Regions from separate parts of the Ensifer sp. ZNC0028 genome, predicted to be linked through region 2. Evidence: riboswitches for the same ligand, from Rfam matches in the RefSeq annotation. Region 2 holds a riboswitch; the other holds the start of a gene.
What was found. A riboswitch is a leader RNA that binds a small molecule or an ion and turns the genes downstream of it on or off. The one in region 2 is predicted to bind thiamine pyrophosphate.
Positions count from the first base shown of each region.

Region 1: it holds a riboswitch for thiamine pyrophosphate, as region 2 does, so the genes downstream of both, thiD (bifunctional hydroxymethylpyrimidine kinase/phosphomethylpyrimidine kinase) here and thiB (thiamine ABC transporter substrate binding subunit) in region 2, are expected to answer to the same signal.

Region 1 is NZ_JTLA01000062.1:4,897-12,379, forward strand. It holds gene L981_RS14610 (ABC transporter permease) at 1-705, opposite strand, end outside; gene L981_RS14615 (glycosyltransferase family 2 protein) at 713-2,506, opposite strand; TPP riboswitch at 3,745-3,848, shown strand; gene thiD (bifunctional hydroxymethylpyrimidine kinase/phosphomethylpyrimidine kinase) at 3,966-4,841, shown strand; gene L981_RS14625 (glycosyltransferase family 4 protein) at 4,869-6,170, opposite strand; gene L981_RS14630 (hypothetical protein) at 6,167-7,483, opposite strand, start outside.
Region 2 is NZ_JTLA01000104.1:18,823-26,305, forward strand. It holds gene L981_RS24155 (M48 family metalloprotease) at 1-554, opposite strand, end outside; gene thiQ (thiamine ABC transporter ATP-binding protein) at 894-1,613, opposite strand; gene thiP (thiamine/thiamine pyrophosphate ABC transporter permease ThiP) at 1,610-3,235, opposite strand; gene thiB (thiamine ABC transporter substrate binding subunit) at 3,243-4,271, opposite strand; TPP riboswitch at 4,323-4,441, opposite strand; gene L981_RS24175 (GNAT family N-acetyltransferase) at 4,575-5,060, shown strand; gene L981_RS24180 (thiamine diphosphokinase) at 5,145-5,795, shown strand; gene L981_RS24185 (ABC-F family ATP-binding cassette domain-containing protein) at 5,799-7,483, shown strand, end outside.

The DNA of each region.
Region 1 (7,483 bases), on a different contig from region 2:
GTCACCATAACCTTCATAGTAAGCTGACCTTAGCCATTCGACGCAGTGAAACAGGGGATTGAACCACATCAACTCTCGAGCGTCGGCCGTAAGGGCGGAAGGGACGGCAAAAACTCCCGCGGTCATATAAAGGATGATCATAATCATAACAAACGTGATGTTCCACATCCGAAATATTGAGGCAAGGACCACGTTGAGGAAGCCGAAGGAAAGCGATAGGTATATCGTAGCGAGTAGGCCCGACGCCAGGGTGACCTTATCAATTGGGGTCACATCCACAGATATCAGTGTGAGTGCTGCGTATGCTAAGATCACGACCACAAAAGCGGTCAAGAACTCAATCACAGCCCTCGAAACGATAACATCAAATGGCCGTACCACTGGAAAGAGGAATAGCGGACGGTTAACGTCTAGTGCCATCCCCATCATTCTAGCTGGATAAAGGCAAACTATATAAGGTAGTACCCCTGTCGATACAAACACGGCGGGATCGCCCCCAATCGGTGCGACTTTGTTCACGAATGCCATAATGGTCACAAGCACGGTTAGGTGTACAAACGGCCAAGCGATTGCGAGCAAGTAGCCAATATGAGAGCGCCCGAAGCGCGTTCTCATATCTCGTAGTATCAGTGCGCCGATAACGTTCATCCGCGATTGAATGCTGGTTGAAGGCATTGTACGAGCACCCAGCTGCTTTGCATGCATTTGCATCTCAGTATTTTCGGCTGGTGCGTGGTGGAAATGCAAGCGAGTAATCTTCGTACGCCAGCGTCAAGTTGTTTGAGTACCATGGGTCGTTAACGAGCCTTTCGCCCCATCGCTTGTGCATGTAGTTAACCTCCTTACGAAACCTCTGCACCTTCTCCGGCGTATTGTCTTTACCCCTGGTGAGGCTTTCATGGTGAACGAGCGTCGAAAATGGCGTGAAAACATTGCGGTAGCCAGCCTCGATGGCTCTAAGGCAAAGGTCAACGTCGTTAAATGCTACTGCTAAATTAGCCTCGTCGAGGCCGCCCACTTCTTCAAAAACTTTCTTTGTCATTACCATGCACGCGCCGGTGACGGCGGATACGTTCCGATGCAGGCGTAAGTTTGAGAAATACCCTGGGTGATTGCTTTTGTAGTATTTATATGGATGCCCCGCGACTCCGCCGATGCCTGTAACGACTCCAGCGTGTTGGATTCTGCCCTCCGGGTACAGGAGTTTAGGTCCAACGCAACCGACGCCGTCTTGCAACGCGATTGATACGAGTTCCTCAAGCCAGTCCGGAGATAGGACTTCAATGTCATTGTTGAGCAAGCATAATACGTCACCGGCCGCGATTTTAGCTGCATCATTGTTCAGTTTTGAGTAATTGAAGTCGCCCGGTTGGTTGAGTACGGTTGCCGCGCCATTACCTGACAAATAGTTCAAGTATGAAATTGCTTCTGTCGATGTGGATCCGTTGTCAACCAATATAATCTCATACCTATCGTACGTCGTATTGTGGAGGATTGAGTTTATACATTTCTTTAGAACGTCAATATTATCTCGTGTTGGGATTATTATGCTTACTAGAGGTCGGTGCGTCGGCAACCTGTGCCGCGTTCGATAATATGGGACATCGTCAAGCACCACCACCTGCGCATCCAAATTTAATCGCGAGATGTGAGCTTGAAGCGCGCGTTGGCCAGCAACAACCGCGTAGGCCTTGTTTTGGATGGAGTGGGCCGTTGAGCCGTTGGTTGCGCGCCAATGGTAAAGCACAAACGGAATGTGTATAATGTCGCGATCGGCTATACTTTCAACGATACGCAGATTCAGATCGTAATCCTGACTGCCGTCGAACTCCTTTCGCCACTTACCTACCCGGTAGATGTTGGCTGCTCTGTGTACGGTAAAGTGGTTTAAATAGTTCTGTGCCCTCAGCAGTTCGAGCGAGAAGTCTGGCTTAAAGTACGGCTGAAAGCGATTACCGCGTTCGCCGATCTTGTCTTCGTCCGTATATATCACTTGGACGCTCGGGTGCGCGCGTATGGTGCGGGACACTACGGCGAGTGCACTTTGGTGCAAGACATCGTCCTGATCCAGTAACCCAATCCATTCTCCAGTCGCGAGATCAAATGCCGTATTTGTTGCCTCGCTAATGTTTCCATTCTCGGACCGGAATGCGGTTTTTATGCGAGCGTCCGCCGACGCTAGCTCGGAAATCGCCTCTCGTACGCTGTGCGAACTGGAGCAGTCATCAACAATGCAGAGTTCCCAATTTCCATACGTTTGCTTGCGTACGCTGACAATTGCCGCCCTCAATTCCTTGAGGTCAGGGTTGAAGACGGGCATAAGTATCGAAAATAAAGGCGCATTTGAGGGGTGTTCAATTGAAGCTAAGTCCGGCTCTGTATCATACAATTTAAGCCAGTTTGAATATCGACCTCTTCGCCTTCGCAAGGCCCTGAAAAACAACTCTTTGTAAACACTGCAGTACTCGAGAAATTTCGTTAGGCAATTGCGATACATCTGAGCCATCATACATCTTACTTAGTTCTCCAGTGCGACGCTGGCGATCCCACCGGTTCGATTGCCATTGGGGTAGCGTGAAACGCGACCGGCTTCGGGGAGTTAGCGCTGTATAGCCTGGGTCACCGTTCCATTCAATGTCAGCTTGAGTTGAAGCAGAGCGACCCATCTGTAATGGCGCCATTGGGAGCGTCGTGAGTGAGTGGCGCAACGAAGTGCCGCGGCGTGCCATCTCGCTGCCGCACCAGCTTCCCGCTGGCTGTGTAGGAGGGCTGAGGCTCGAGGAGCTCAGTTGTAGCGGAACAGTAGTGTCCTGAACCCTCCTTGATTTGCTCATTGTAGCCGGTTTCGAGGCGCGCCTCGGAAAACCGGGGCACGCTGTCACCGATACTCCGTCCGATGGCCGGGAGAGGGATTTCTGATCAAGATCCTGGAATGCCGGTGTCGTCGATCGCCGAGCAAGCTGGCATCGACCGTAAGACTGTTCGCAGATATACAAAGCGTGGCCAGGAGGCTCGCTCCTATGACCCACAGTGAGACCCGGTGGCTACGCAGCGGTGTAAGATTTCCTGATCGACGGGCAGCTAACGGCCAGACAACGATTTGAAGTCCGGTTTGATGCTTCGTCCAGGCACAGGTCGATTTCGCTGCGATCCATGTCCTTTCACGGGCGAGCCGATACCGCCGGGGACCGACTAGCTGCTCTCTATGGCGCTAAGAATAGCCACGTATCTGGGCACGTTTTGTTGTGCCCAGAACCTGCCGCTGTACTTTGATACTAGCTGGTCGCTTTTGAAGCGATCGTCGGCACACCGAGGGGATACTCGACGATTGGATGAAGACGGCACTGATTCGCGAACGTCGGGAGTAAGATATCGTCTACAAAGCTCGTTCGCTCCAAAGCCCCGATCACGCCGCGAGCCTACTCGCCACGATGGAAGCCCGGAGGACGATCACCAAAAAATGTCACACATTGATGCCGCCTACGTCGGCATCTAGGGAGTGCGCTCCGCATTTAGAGTACGCCTTTACGCAAAGACGCGATCAGGGACGCACTCCCAGCTTTCGAGGAAACTTGAGCGGCGTTGATAGCTCTCCCATATTTCCTCTCGGAAAGGCGCCGACGGACTGAAGCGTGAACCGATCGCGCTGATTTTTATGCCGAGTGTCGCCCGGCCCCGGTCGCGGTTGGATATCGCGCCCCGAACCCAAGCAATTGACACCCCCGCCCATGCTCCCCTAGCATCCCTCTTGCCGAGGGGCGCGCAGTGACTGCGCTGAGATGGCGGTGAGCCAGACCCTTGAACCTGATCCGGATCATACCGGCGTAGGAACGGCGAGGGCCCTTCTGCTCACCAGCCGTCTTTGCGCTTGTCGACCGGATCTCCGTCCATTTCCGGGAGGTCGCTTTGCTCGTGTCTGTCCTTGACTCAAACCGAAAAGGCTCAGGCCTCAAGCAGGTGGGGCTATGACCGCGATCGCCGTCACCATCGCAGGCTCGGATTCCGGCGGCGGCGCCGGCATCCAGGCGGATCTGAAGACGTTCTCTGCGCTCGGCGTTTATGGCGCAAGCGTGATCACTGCGGTCACGGCGCAGAATACCCGTGGGGTTTCTGCGGTTGAAGATATCTCCCCGACTGTCGTTGCGGCCCAGATCGACGCGGTGTTTTCGGATCTCGCCGTTGGAGCGGTGAAAATAGGCATGGTCTCGCGGCGCGAGACGATCGCGGTGATCGCGGCTGGTCTGAAGCGCTACGACCGGCTGGCTGTCATCGACCCGGTGATGGTGGCGACCTCGGGCGATCATTTGATGCAGCCTGACGCAATCGCGACGTTCAAGGAGGAGTTGTTGCCGCTCGCGCTCATTCTGACGCCGAACCTGCCTGAGGCGGCGCTGTTGACCGGACGTGCGATCGCCGAAACCGAGAGCGAGATCGCGCATCAGGCCGAGATGCTTCTGAAACTCGGTGCGCGTTCGGTGCTGATGAAGGGCGGGCATGCCAAGGGCAGGAATGCTATCGACATGCTCTACAGCGGTAAAACGATCCTGCACCTGTCGCGGCCTCGGATCGAAACCAGGAACGATCATGGCACCGGGTGCACGCTCTCGGCCGCAATCGCCTCGGGGCTTGCCAAGGGTAAGCCGATTGACGACGCGGTCGTCGCAGCCAAGGTCTATCTGCATGACGCGCTGGTCGCGGCCGACGGTCTGGCCATCGGCCAGGGGCATGGGCCAGTACATCATTTTCATCATTGGTGGGGCAACGATAGAGCGTCGATCGATGGGCCTTCGAACGTCGCCGAGGTCCAAGGCGATCTTGGCAGTATGTCGCGATCTGGTTGAGCCGTTTGGCATCGCTTCGACTCTACCTCAGGCCACTGCCGCGCTCGGCAGGGCCGGTTGCTCGCCCTTGAGCATTTTCCGATAGAGCGCCACATGTTCCCGCGCGCAATCGACGTGGCTCGTCGGTCGCCGAAGAGTTGCCCGCAGATTGTCCCACGCCCGCGGCGCGCTCAAAACGTCGATCAGGCGGTCGGCCAGATCCTGGGCACTGCCGGCGCGGAAGTGATAGCCGTCCAGCCGGTCGCGAACCTTTTCGGCCATGCCGCCGATGTCGGAGCAGAGGATCGGCCGGCCGTGATGCAGTGCCTCCTGGATGACGACCGGGGAATTCTCCCACCAGACCGACGGCATGACCACCCAGTCGACCGAGCGCATCAGCCGCGGCATGTCTTGGTTCTGATAGGCGCCGTAGAAGCGCACGCGGCGACCGGCGTCCTCGATCAGTTTCGCCACCTTCTCCTGATAGTCCTTCGGCTGACGCTCGAGGTTGCCGCCGAAGATCATCAGCGAGGAATCATCGCCCCAGACGTCGTCGGGCACGCGCGATACCGCGTCGATCAACACGTGAACGCCCTTGAACGGTGTCATCTGCCCGAAATAGGCAAAGCGGTTACGCCGCGCGGTTGGCGACGGCAATTCGCGGGCCGGCGCCTTGTCGCCCATGACGATGCCGTTTTCAATGACGAAGATCTTTGCGGCTTCCAGCCCCCATTCGACATAGCGGTTGGCGAGAAAGGCGCTCGGCGCGATGAAAGCGTCGGCGAGATTGAGCATGCCGCGCACAAACTGTTCGCGGCGAACGAAGCGCGACACCGGGATTTCAGGGAAGCACGTGTGACAACTGATCGGTGAGGCGCCGTTGCAAAGCTGGCCCGAGGGACGTTTCACCATTTGCCCGTGATTGTGGCAAATCGGCAGATATTCGTGGAACGTCACGACGATGCGTGCTTTGGGCAAGGCATCACGAACGGCGTAGAGCGCTTCCAGGCCGAAGCCGAGGATATGATGGAAGTGAACGACATCCGGTTTGATGTCGCCGACGAAGCGCAGGAGATCGCGGCGGATCGCGTCCGTATCGCCGTTCGACAGGAAGAAGTGGTCGAAGTCTTCGGCGTGGTAGAGCACTTCGTCCATGGCAAGCCGCAGGCTCATCAGCGCGGAGGCGCCATGCCGCGGAACCGGATTGCCGACGCGGGCGAGGTAGATCGATTCCACACCCGACAGGCCGTTCAGCGCCTTGTGAAGACCATGCGAAGCAATTTCCGCCCCGCCAAGCGAATGGGTCGGGTGGCCATGGGAGACCACGAGTACGCGGAGTTTTTCGCTCATGCGTCAGTCTCCTCGAAGAATGTCTGGGTGGTTTCGGAGGCGGGCATCCATCGGGCGCGGAACAGCGTCCGGTCGACACGCTCCACGAACCGGGCGGTGGCGGCAGAGCCCGCTCGGGGCACCTCGTCCGATCCCACCATCTGCAGGGAAGGAAGCCAGTAGGCCTCGTAGCCCTTTCCGCTGAGGCGAAGGGCGAGGTCAAGGCCCTTCAGCGCTGCGCCGAGATAGGTCGGCGACAGTCCTGCGTCCTCCATAAGCGCTTCGCGCGGCAGGATGCAGCAATCGAGCGATGCAGTTGCGACCCGGGTCAGCTTCAGGCGATTGACGGCGCCGACAGGATAGCCGGCGTAGCGGCTTGACTGAAGATGGTCGGGGCGATCGAGCGACGTGCTGCCGGCCCAGCGGATAGAGTGATCCTCGTAGGCAAGGGTCGGCGAGATGATGCTTCCCGTCTTTGCCTCGTAAGCGGTAATGAGCGCCTGATACCATCCGGCATTGGCTGGCGTCAGGGACGCGGAAAACAGGACGACCGCGTCGCTGTTCACGCTCTCGGCGGCCGCTTGCGCCAGGTCGCATGCATCGCCGGCGCCTTCGACGGAGATGAGCCGCAGGGGCAAACGATAGAATTCTGAGAGTTGACGAATGTGGACCGTATGCCTTCGGAACTGCTCGGCCTGGAGCACGAGCGCGATCGGCGCACGACGCGTTTGCGGATCAAGCGCGAGCAGCCCCAAAAGCGGCGCGAAATCCGTTTCGGTTTCTCCGGCGACAAGAAGGATGGCGCTACCCTCGGCCTGGTCGAAGGGGCCGATGTCGACAACGGTCTCGATGGTCGGTGCGGTGCTGCGCGCCGCCGTCAGGAAAGGGACGATCTGCCGGTCGATAATATCGGGCAGGGCCCAGCTTGTCGGATCGATCGAGCCAAGCAGCCGTAGGGCAGCGGCGCGTGCGGGCAGTCGCACCGGGAAAAGTGGCATGTAGGCGCGGCGGGCGTCCCTGAGGGTGAGTTCGATGTGAACTGGGCCTTCCGCCTCGCCATTAAGCACCTCGACGCGACTGATAAAGCCATGGGATCGGCGGTGACCGGAAATCGCGCTTTTAAATTCCGGCCGATCAACGAAAGCCTCTTCGACGTCGGAACGTTCGGTACGGGTCCAGGCTGCGTCCAGTCTTGCGCCGCCGCCCTGTCGGCAAAGTCGCACGCTTTCAACATGGCCTTCCGCGTCTAATAACCAGCCCGAAATCAGGAAGGCACCATCCTCACCCTGGTAGAGGGCATCCACGCCAAGGCGGACAGGAACCGGAAGGCTTGA
Region 2 (7,483 bases):
TTGCCGCGGGCGAGTGCCTGCTTGCCGGCGATATCGGAGGACAGCACCTCGGAGACCACCCGGCTGGCGATCACTTCCGCTTCCTCGCGCTGCTGCCTCTCGATGCCATGGTTGGCGGTGACGTGAGCCATCTCGTGCGACAGCACGGCTGCGACCTCGGAGGCGTCGTTGGCAAGCGCCAGCAGGCCGCGGGTGACGTAGAGATAGCCGCCAGGCAGCGCGAAGGCGTTGATCGCCGGCGAATTCAGGATGGTGATGCGATAGGACTGCTGCGGATTCTCGGAGACCGCCGTCAGCGCGCCGGTGATGCGCGCCACCAGGCGCTCGGTCTTGGCGTCCTTGTACTCGCCGCCGTAGCTTGCGACGATGCGCGGATGTTCGCGCGCGCCCAGCTGTGCGCGCGGATCGTTCTTCTGGACTTCCTCGACGATCTGCGGATTGGAGGAAGGCGAAACCGTCGGCTGATAAGTCTGCTCGATCACGGATTGGCATGCGGAAAGGAGCGTGGTCGCAAGCAATGCAACCACGGCGCGTCCACGCAGCCGTCCGCCCATCGGCGGGATCCGGTCGTGTGTGACTGTATGCCTCTCCATGCCTCAGCCCGTTTCCGTCCGTCGCTCCGCCCGCATCCTGCGGAAACGTGGAACGACGGCGTTGAAAGTCCTACTTTTTCAGCCCGGCAGCGTTGCTCTGCCGCGACCTTTCAGTCCTGGTCTTGCTGTATCTGATTTCAGCGCCACCTGCCTAGTTTGTCTCGGTAGAAATAGTTGCCCCGTGGTATCACGGCAACGGATGCGGGAATATTCGCGCCTTGCCGGATATTTCGCGCGTCGCATGGCGCCGCGGTCAAATTGTGGCAACCGGCCAAGGGCGCGGTGAATCCGATCCGTCCTTCAAGTATTGCCGAGAAAGCGGTCGATCGCCGCATTATCCCGCCGCTCCAGGAAACGGTCGAGGGTATCGTTTGCGATGATACGCCCCTGGTCGAGAAAAAGCACGCTGTCGGCCAGGGCTTTCACGTCTTCGGGATGGTGTGTGATCATCAGGATCGTGTTGCCCTCTTCCGCGTGCAGGTCCCGCAGGAGTGTGCGCATGCCGGCGCGCATGCCGGGATCAAGCGCCGCGAAGGGCTCGTCGAGAAGCAGCAGCGGGCGCTTTCGCACAAGCGCCCGGGCAAGCGCGACACGCTGGCGTTCGCCGCCGGAAAGCGTTGGCGGCAGCCTTTTGTCGAAGCCTTCGAGCCCGACGCGGCGGAGCGCGTCTTCGATCTTGTCGCGGTCGGTCGCGGTCAATCGAAGCGCCGGGTCGATGCCGAGGCCGATATTGGTCGTGACGTCGAGATGGGCGAAAAGGTTGTTGTCCTGGAAGATCATCGAGACCGGCCGTTCCGACGGCGCCCGATCGGCCACGTTCTCGCCGAGAATGCGGACCTCGCCGCGATCGGGGTCCTCGAACCCGGCAATAAGGTGGAGCAGCGTCGACTTGCCGGAGCCAGACGCACCGGCGACGGCGACGATGCCACCGGTGGCAATCGCGCAATCGAAGGTGAGCGCGGCCGTTTCGAAACGGACCTCGACATCGCGCAGCTCTATCGCGGGGACGGGGTGGGTCATGCTTTGCGTCTTTCCGGCCGGCTGTCATTCGCCGTGCCGAGGATGGTGAAGATCAGGCACAGAAGCCCGAGGAAAAGGGCGAGACCGGCGGCGTCGGCGGTGCGGTAGCTGCCCATGCGGCTGTAGAGCAGCCAGGGCAGCGTGACCATGTCTTGGCTGCCGAAGAGGGCGACGGCGCCGAGATCGCCGAGCGACAGCGCCATGGCGAAGGAAAGTGCCATCAGCAGCGGCTTGCGCAGCGCCGGAAAGTCGATCCATCGCAGGCGATCAAAACCACGGATGCCAAGGCTTGCCGTCAGCCGTTCCGATCGCGCCGCATGGGTCGCCATTGCCGGCGCGAGGATGCGATGGACGAAGGGAAGTGCCATCAGCGCATTGATCGCCACGACGATAACGGGCGCAAAACGCGCGACATCGCCGAAGGGACGCAGCAGAAGGAACCAGCCGGCACCAAGTACCACGGGCGGCACCAGCAGGATCAGCGAGGTGCTGGCGCCGATGGCGCCGGCAAAGCCGCGGGCGAGCGACGTCGCGTGACGCGGCGCGGTGACGGTCGCGGCTGCGCGGATCATCACGGCCGCCATGGTGACGGAGGCGAGGGCCGAGGCGAGCGCGATTGCCGCGCTGGTCAGTAGCGCCCGGTGCACCGCCGGGTCGCGCGCGAGCTTCAGCAGATCGGCTTCGAGGCCGGAGATGAGGACGGCGACCAGCGGTGCGCCGAGAAACAGAAAGGCAAGGGCGATCCAGGCGGCATCGCTCAGGCGCGCGATCCTGGATGCGCCATCGAAGCGGCGCACGGTGCGGCCACCGGTCATGCCCTCTTCCGGTTCGGTCGCCAGATAACGAAGCAGGAACAGCAGCAGGCCGGTCATGGCGATCTGCAGGGCCGATAGCGCGATCGCGCGGGGCGGATCGAAATCGAAGCGCAGCGCTTGGTAGATCGCGACTTCGATTGTGCTGGCCGCAGGCCCGCCGCCGAGCGTCAACACGAGGGTGAAGCTGGTGGCACAGAGCATGAAGACGAGGCCGGCGGCACCTGGAAGGAGGCCGCGCAGGACCGGCCATTCGATGAAACGGAAGAGTGCGCGCGACGGCATGCCGAGATTGGCGGCGCTGCGCCAGTACTCGGCGGGGATGCGCTCGAGCCCGGCCAGGAACAGGCGTGCCGCAAGCGGCATGTTGAAGAATACGTGGGCGAGCAGGATGCCGAACAGGCCGTAAATGCTGACGGGCTGCGCGAGGCCGAGCCAGCGCAGGCCGGAATTGAGGAAGCCCTGGCGCCCCCAGATCTCGATCAGCCCGAGTGCGCCGACGAGAACCGGCAATCCGAGCGGCAGCGCCATCAGGCGCAAGAGCCAGATGCGGCCGGGAAACTGCGGCCGTCGCGCCAGCGCCCGGGCGACGGGGATGGCAAAGAGCACCGACAGCAGCGTCGAGAGTGTCGCCTGCAGCAGCGTGAAGCGGGTGACGCGCCAGATATAGGCGTCGAAGAGCGCGTCATCGCTGGCGCCGCCCGTCTGGCTCAGCAAGGCGACGATCGCCAGGCCGACGAAAAGGACGAAGGCGCCGAGGCAAATTGCCCCGGCGACCACTGTCATGCGATTTTCGCGCAGTGCGAACAATCCGGCCTCAGTTCTTGCTCATGGCGGCGAGCCATTCGTCGATCCAGGCCTTGCGGTTCTTGGCGACTTCCTCCGAGGGCAGGAGGAAGGTGTTATCCGGCTTGACCAGCTTGTTGAAGGCGTCCGGCAGCGGCTCCTTGGTCGCCGCGACCGGCATCATCCAGTTGGTCGTCGGGATGATCGACTGGAACTCCGGACCGGTCATGAAGGCGAGGAACTGTTTTGCCAGTTCCGGCTCCTTGGCGTTCTTGGTCATGCCGGCGACTTCGATCTGGATGTAGTGGCCTTCGGAGAAGGCAGCCGCCTGATAGCGCTCGGTGTTTTCCGCGACCATGTGGTAGGCCGGCGACGTGGTGTAGGACAGCACCATCGGCGCCTCGCCTTTGGTGAAGAGGCCATAGGCTTCCGACCAGCCGGGAGTGACGGTCAGGACGCGGTCCTTCAGCTTCGCCCAGGCAGCACCCGCCTCGTCGCCATAGACGGCCTTGACCCAGAGCAGGAGGCCGAGGCCCGGCGTCGAGGTGCGCGGGTCCTCGACGACGATCTTCTGCGACGGGTCGCCTTCGACCAGTTCCTTCAGGCTCTTCGGTGGCGTCTTCAGCGTCTCGGTGTCGTAGACGACGGCGAAGTGGCCGTAGTCATAGGGCAGGAAGGTGTCGTCGGAGAAGTTCCCGGGCACGGTGACGCCGGTTGCCTCGATACCGTGCGGCGCGAAGAAGCCCGTTTCCTTGGCTTCCGCAACCAGATTGGTGTCGAGGCCGAGCACGATGTCGGCCTTGGAAGCCTCGCCTTCGAGCTTCAGGCGGGTGAGCAGCTCGACGCCGTCGGCGACGCCGACATAGTTGACCTTGCACTCGCAGGTCTTCTCGAAGGCTTCCGCAACCTTGGCGCCCGGTCCCCATTCGGTGATGAAGCTCTCATAGGTATAGACCGTCAGCGTCTTGTCGGCGGCGGTCGCGACGCCGGAGAAAACAAGGCTCGCGGCCGTCGCAAGGGCTAGCCGGCTAAAGAGTTTGAGTTGCGATGAATTGGACATGGCGAGGACCTCTCTCCCAAAGTTCGTTGTTGCATGGGAAAAGGGCGTATCGATCCGATCGCGTCTAATCCCTCCGCCGGTATGAGCCGGATCAGGTTCCGCGGGTTGGCGTTTTGACGCCTCTCAGCCTCCGGCCGCTGTGCGGTCGGGAGGCACCCCGTTAGAGCGGCAAGAGATTTACCGCTGCCAAGGCCCCAAGGCAAGCGATGTTTGCGGGGAAGCAAGGGCGGCTGGCCGGCACGACGGCGCATGTTTGCGTAAGCCGCCAACTGCGCTACACAACGGCAGCGAGGAGAAAATGTCATGCCCGATATGCTCGTTCGACTTTATGCCCTGCCGGCTGAGCCTCAGTCGAAGCTTGGTCCTGGCGTCAGCATTCGCCGCGCCATGGCGCCGGAGCGCCGCCTTGTCGTGTCCTGGATCGAAAAGACCTTTGGCGCCGGATGGGCGGGCGAGGCGGAAGCCGCCTTTTCCTCCACCCCGACGCGCATGCATGTCGCAGTCCGTGAGGAAAAGATTGTCGGCTTTTCCTGCCACGACGTAACGGCACTCGGCTTCTTTGGTCCGACCGGTGTCGACGAAAGCATGCGCGGGCAGGGCATCGGCGAGGCGTTGCTGCTTGCAAGCCTGACGGCCATGCGCGAGGCCGGCTACGGCTACGCGATTATCGGCGGTGTCGGGCCGGCGAAGTTCTACGAGCGGGTGGCCGGGGCCGTCGAGATTCCGGATTCGACCCCCGGCGTTTATGCCGGCATGCTGTTCCCCGATCCGGTGCCCGAGGGGCATTGACGGTCTGACCAAAATCTTAAGAACCGGTCGCCCGACGGTTTTCTTCGTTTTCCTTCGGCGGTCCTTTGCGCTATGGGCTTTGCCATGGCTCGATCGACCTTCACCATTCTGCTTGGCGGCGCCCTTTCGCTGACCGACCGGCTGGCTCACCAGCTGGCCGCAAGTCGCTTCATCGCGGCTGATGGCGGCATGCGCCATGCGCGGCTGCTCGGCATCGTGCCCGATGTCTGGGTCGGTGATTTCGACTCGACCGAGGAAGCCCTTCTTGCGGACTACGCCTCGGTTCCGCGCGAGCCCTATCCGGCGGCAAAGGCCGCGACGGACGGTGAGATCGCGGTCGAGGCGGCGCTGTCGCGCGGGGCCGATCGCCTGATCTTCGCCGGCGCGCTCGGCGGCACCCGCAGTGATCATGCGTTCATGCATCTGCTTCATGCCGTCGCCCTTGCCGAGCGTGGGCTTTCGGTGTTGATGACGTCGGGCGAGGAAGAGGCCTATCCGCTGCTGGCCGGCTCGCTCGAAGTCGACCTGCCCAAGGGCTGCCTCTTCTCGGTCCTCGGGTTGACCGAGCTGACCGGTCTTTCGATCGTCAATGCGCGTTATCCGCTCGACGATTTCACCCTGCCGTTCGGCTCGTCCCGAACCGTTTCCAACGTTGCGGAGGGTCACCTTCGCTTCACTCTCAAGAGCGGCCGTGCCCTCGTGCTTGCCCGCCCCTATGACCTTTCCGGAGCCTGAGCCTTGGCGCCTCCCATTCTGAAACTCGACGATATCTTCCTCACCTTTGGCGGCACGCCGCTGCTTGCCGGCGCCAATTTTCAAGTGGAGCCGGGCGACAAGATCTGCCTGGTCGGCCGCAACGGCTCGGGCAAATCGACGCTGATGAAGATCGCCGCGGGCCTTGCAGAGGCGCAGTCGGGCGAAGTGTTCCGCCATCCCTCGGCAACCATCCGCTATCTGCACCAGGCGCCGGATTTCGACGGTTACGACACGGTGCAGGCCTATGCCGAGGCGGGCCTCGGCCCGAGCGACGATCCCTATCGCGTCGCCTATCTGCTGCAGCATCTGGGGCTGACCGGCGAAGAGGATCCCAAGCGCCTTTCCGGCGGCGAAGCGCGTCGCGCAGCACTTGCCCGCGTCATGGCGCCGGAGCCGGACATCCTTTTGCTCGACGAGCCGACCAACCATCTCGATCTGCCGACGATCGAATGGCTGGAAGACGAACTGATCCGCAGCCGCTCGGCGCTGGTGCTGATCTCGCACGACCGGCGCTTCCTGGAAAAGGTCTCGACCGCCACCGTCTGGCTCGACCGTGGTCAGTCCCGTCGCCTCGACCGTGGCTTTGCCCATTTCGAGGCCTGGCGCGACGAGGTGCTGGAGGCCGAGGAGCTGGAGCAGCACAAGCTCGGCAAGGCGATTGAGCGCGAGGAACATTGGCTGCGCTACGGCGTGACCGCGCGGCGCAAGCGCAACATGCGCCGCCTCGGCGAGCTGCAGACCATGCGGGCGACCTATCGCGGCCACAAGGGGCCGCAGGGCACCGTGCAGGCGACTGCCGCCGACGCCAAGGAATCCGGCAAGCTGGTGATCGAGGCCGAGAAGATCACCAAGGCCTATGGCGAGCGCACAATCGTCGCGCCGTTCTCGATCCGCGTGCACCGCGGCGACCGCATCGGTCTCGTCGGCCCGAACGGTGCCGGCAAGACGACGCTCCTGAAGATACTGACCGGACAGATCGAGCCGGACACGGGCACGGTCAAGCTCGGCACAAATCTGGAAATCGCGACGCTCGACCAGAAGCGCGAAGACCTCAATCTCGACGATACGCTGGCGCACTACCTGACGGACGGGCGCGGCGACAACCTGCTGGTCAATGGCGAGCAGCGCCACGTTACCGGCTACATGAAGGACTTCCTGTTCCAGCCGGAGCAGGCGCGCACCCCGATCCGTGAGCTTTCGGGCGGCGAGCGCGCAAGGCTGATGCTGGCGCGCATTCTCGCGCGGGCGACGAACCTTCTGATCCTCGACGAGCCGACCAACGATCTCGACATCGAGACGCTCGACCTGCTGCAGGAGATCGTTGCCGGCTTTGCCGGAACGGTGATCCTCGTCAGCCACGACCGCGACTTCCTCGACCGCACCGTCACCTCGACGATCGCACCAGCCAATCCGGAGGCGCCGGATGGGCGCTGGATCGAGTATGCCGGCGGCTATTCCGACATGATGGCGCAGCGCAAGGGCGCGATCGAGGAGAAGCGCAAGGCCGAGAAGGCGGAGAAAGCCAAGGCCGATGCAGCCGCACCCACGGCCGAAGCGCCGAAGGCTGCCAAGGGCAAGCTTTCCTACAAGCAGAAGTTCGCGCTCGAAAACCTGCCGAAGGAGATCGCCAAGGCGGAGGCCGAGGCTGCCAAGCGCGAAGAAAAGAT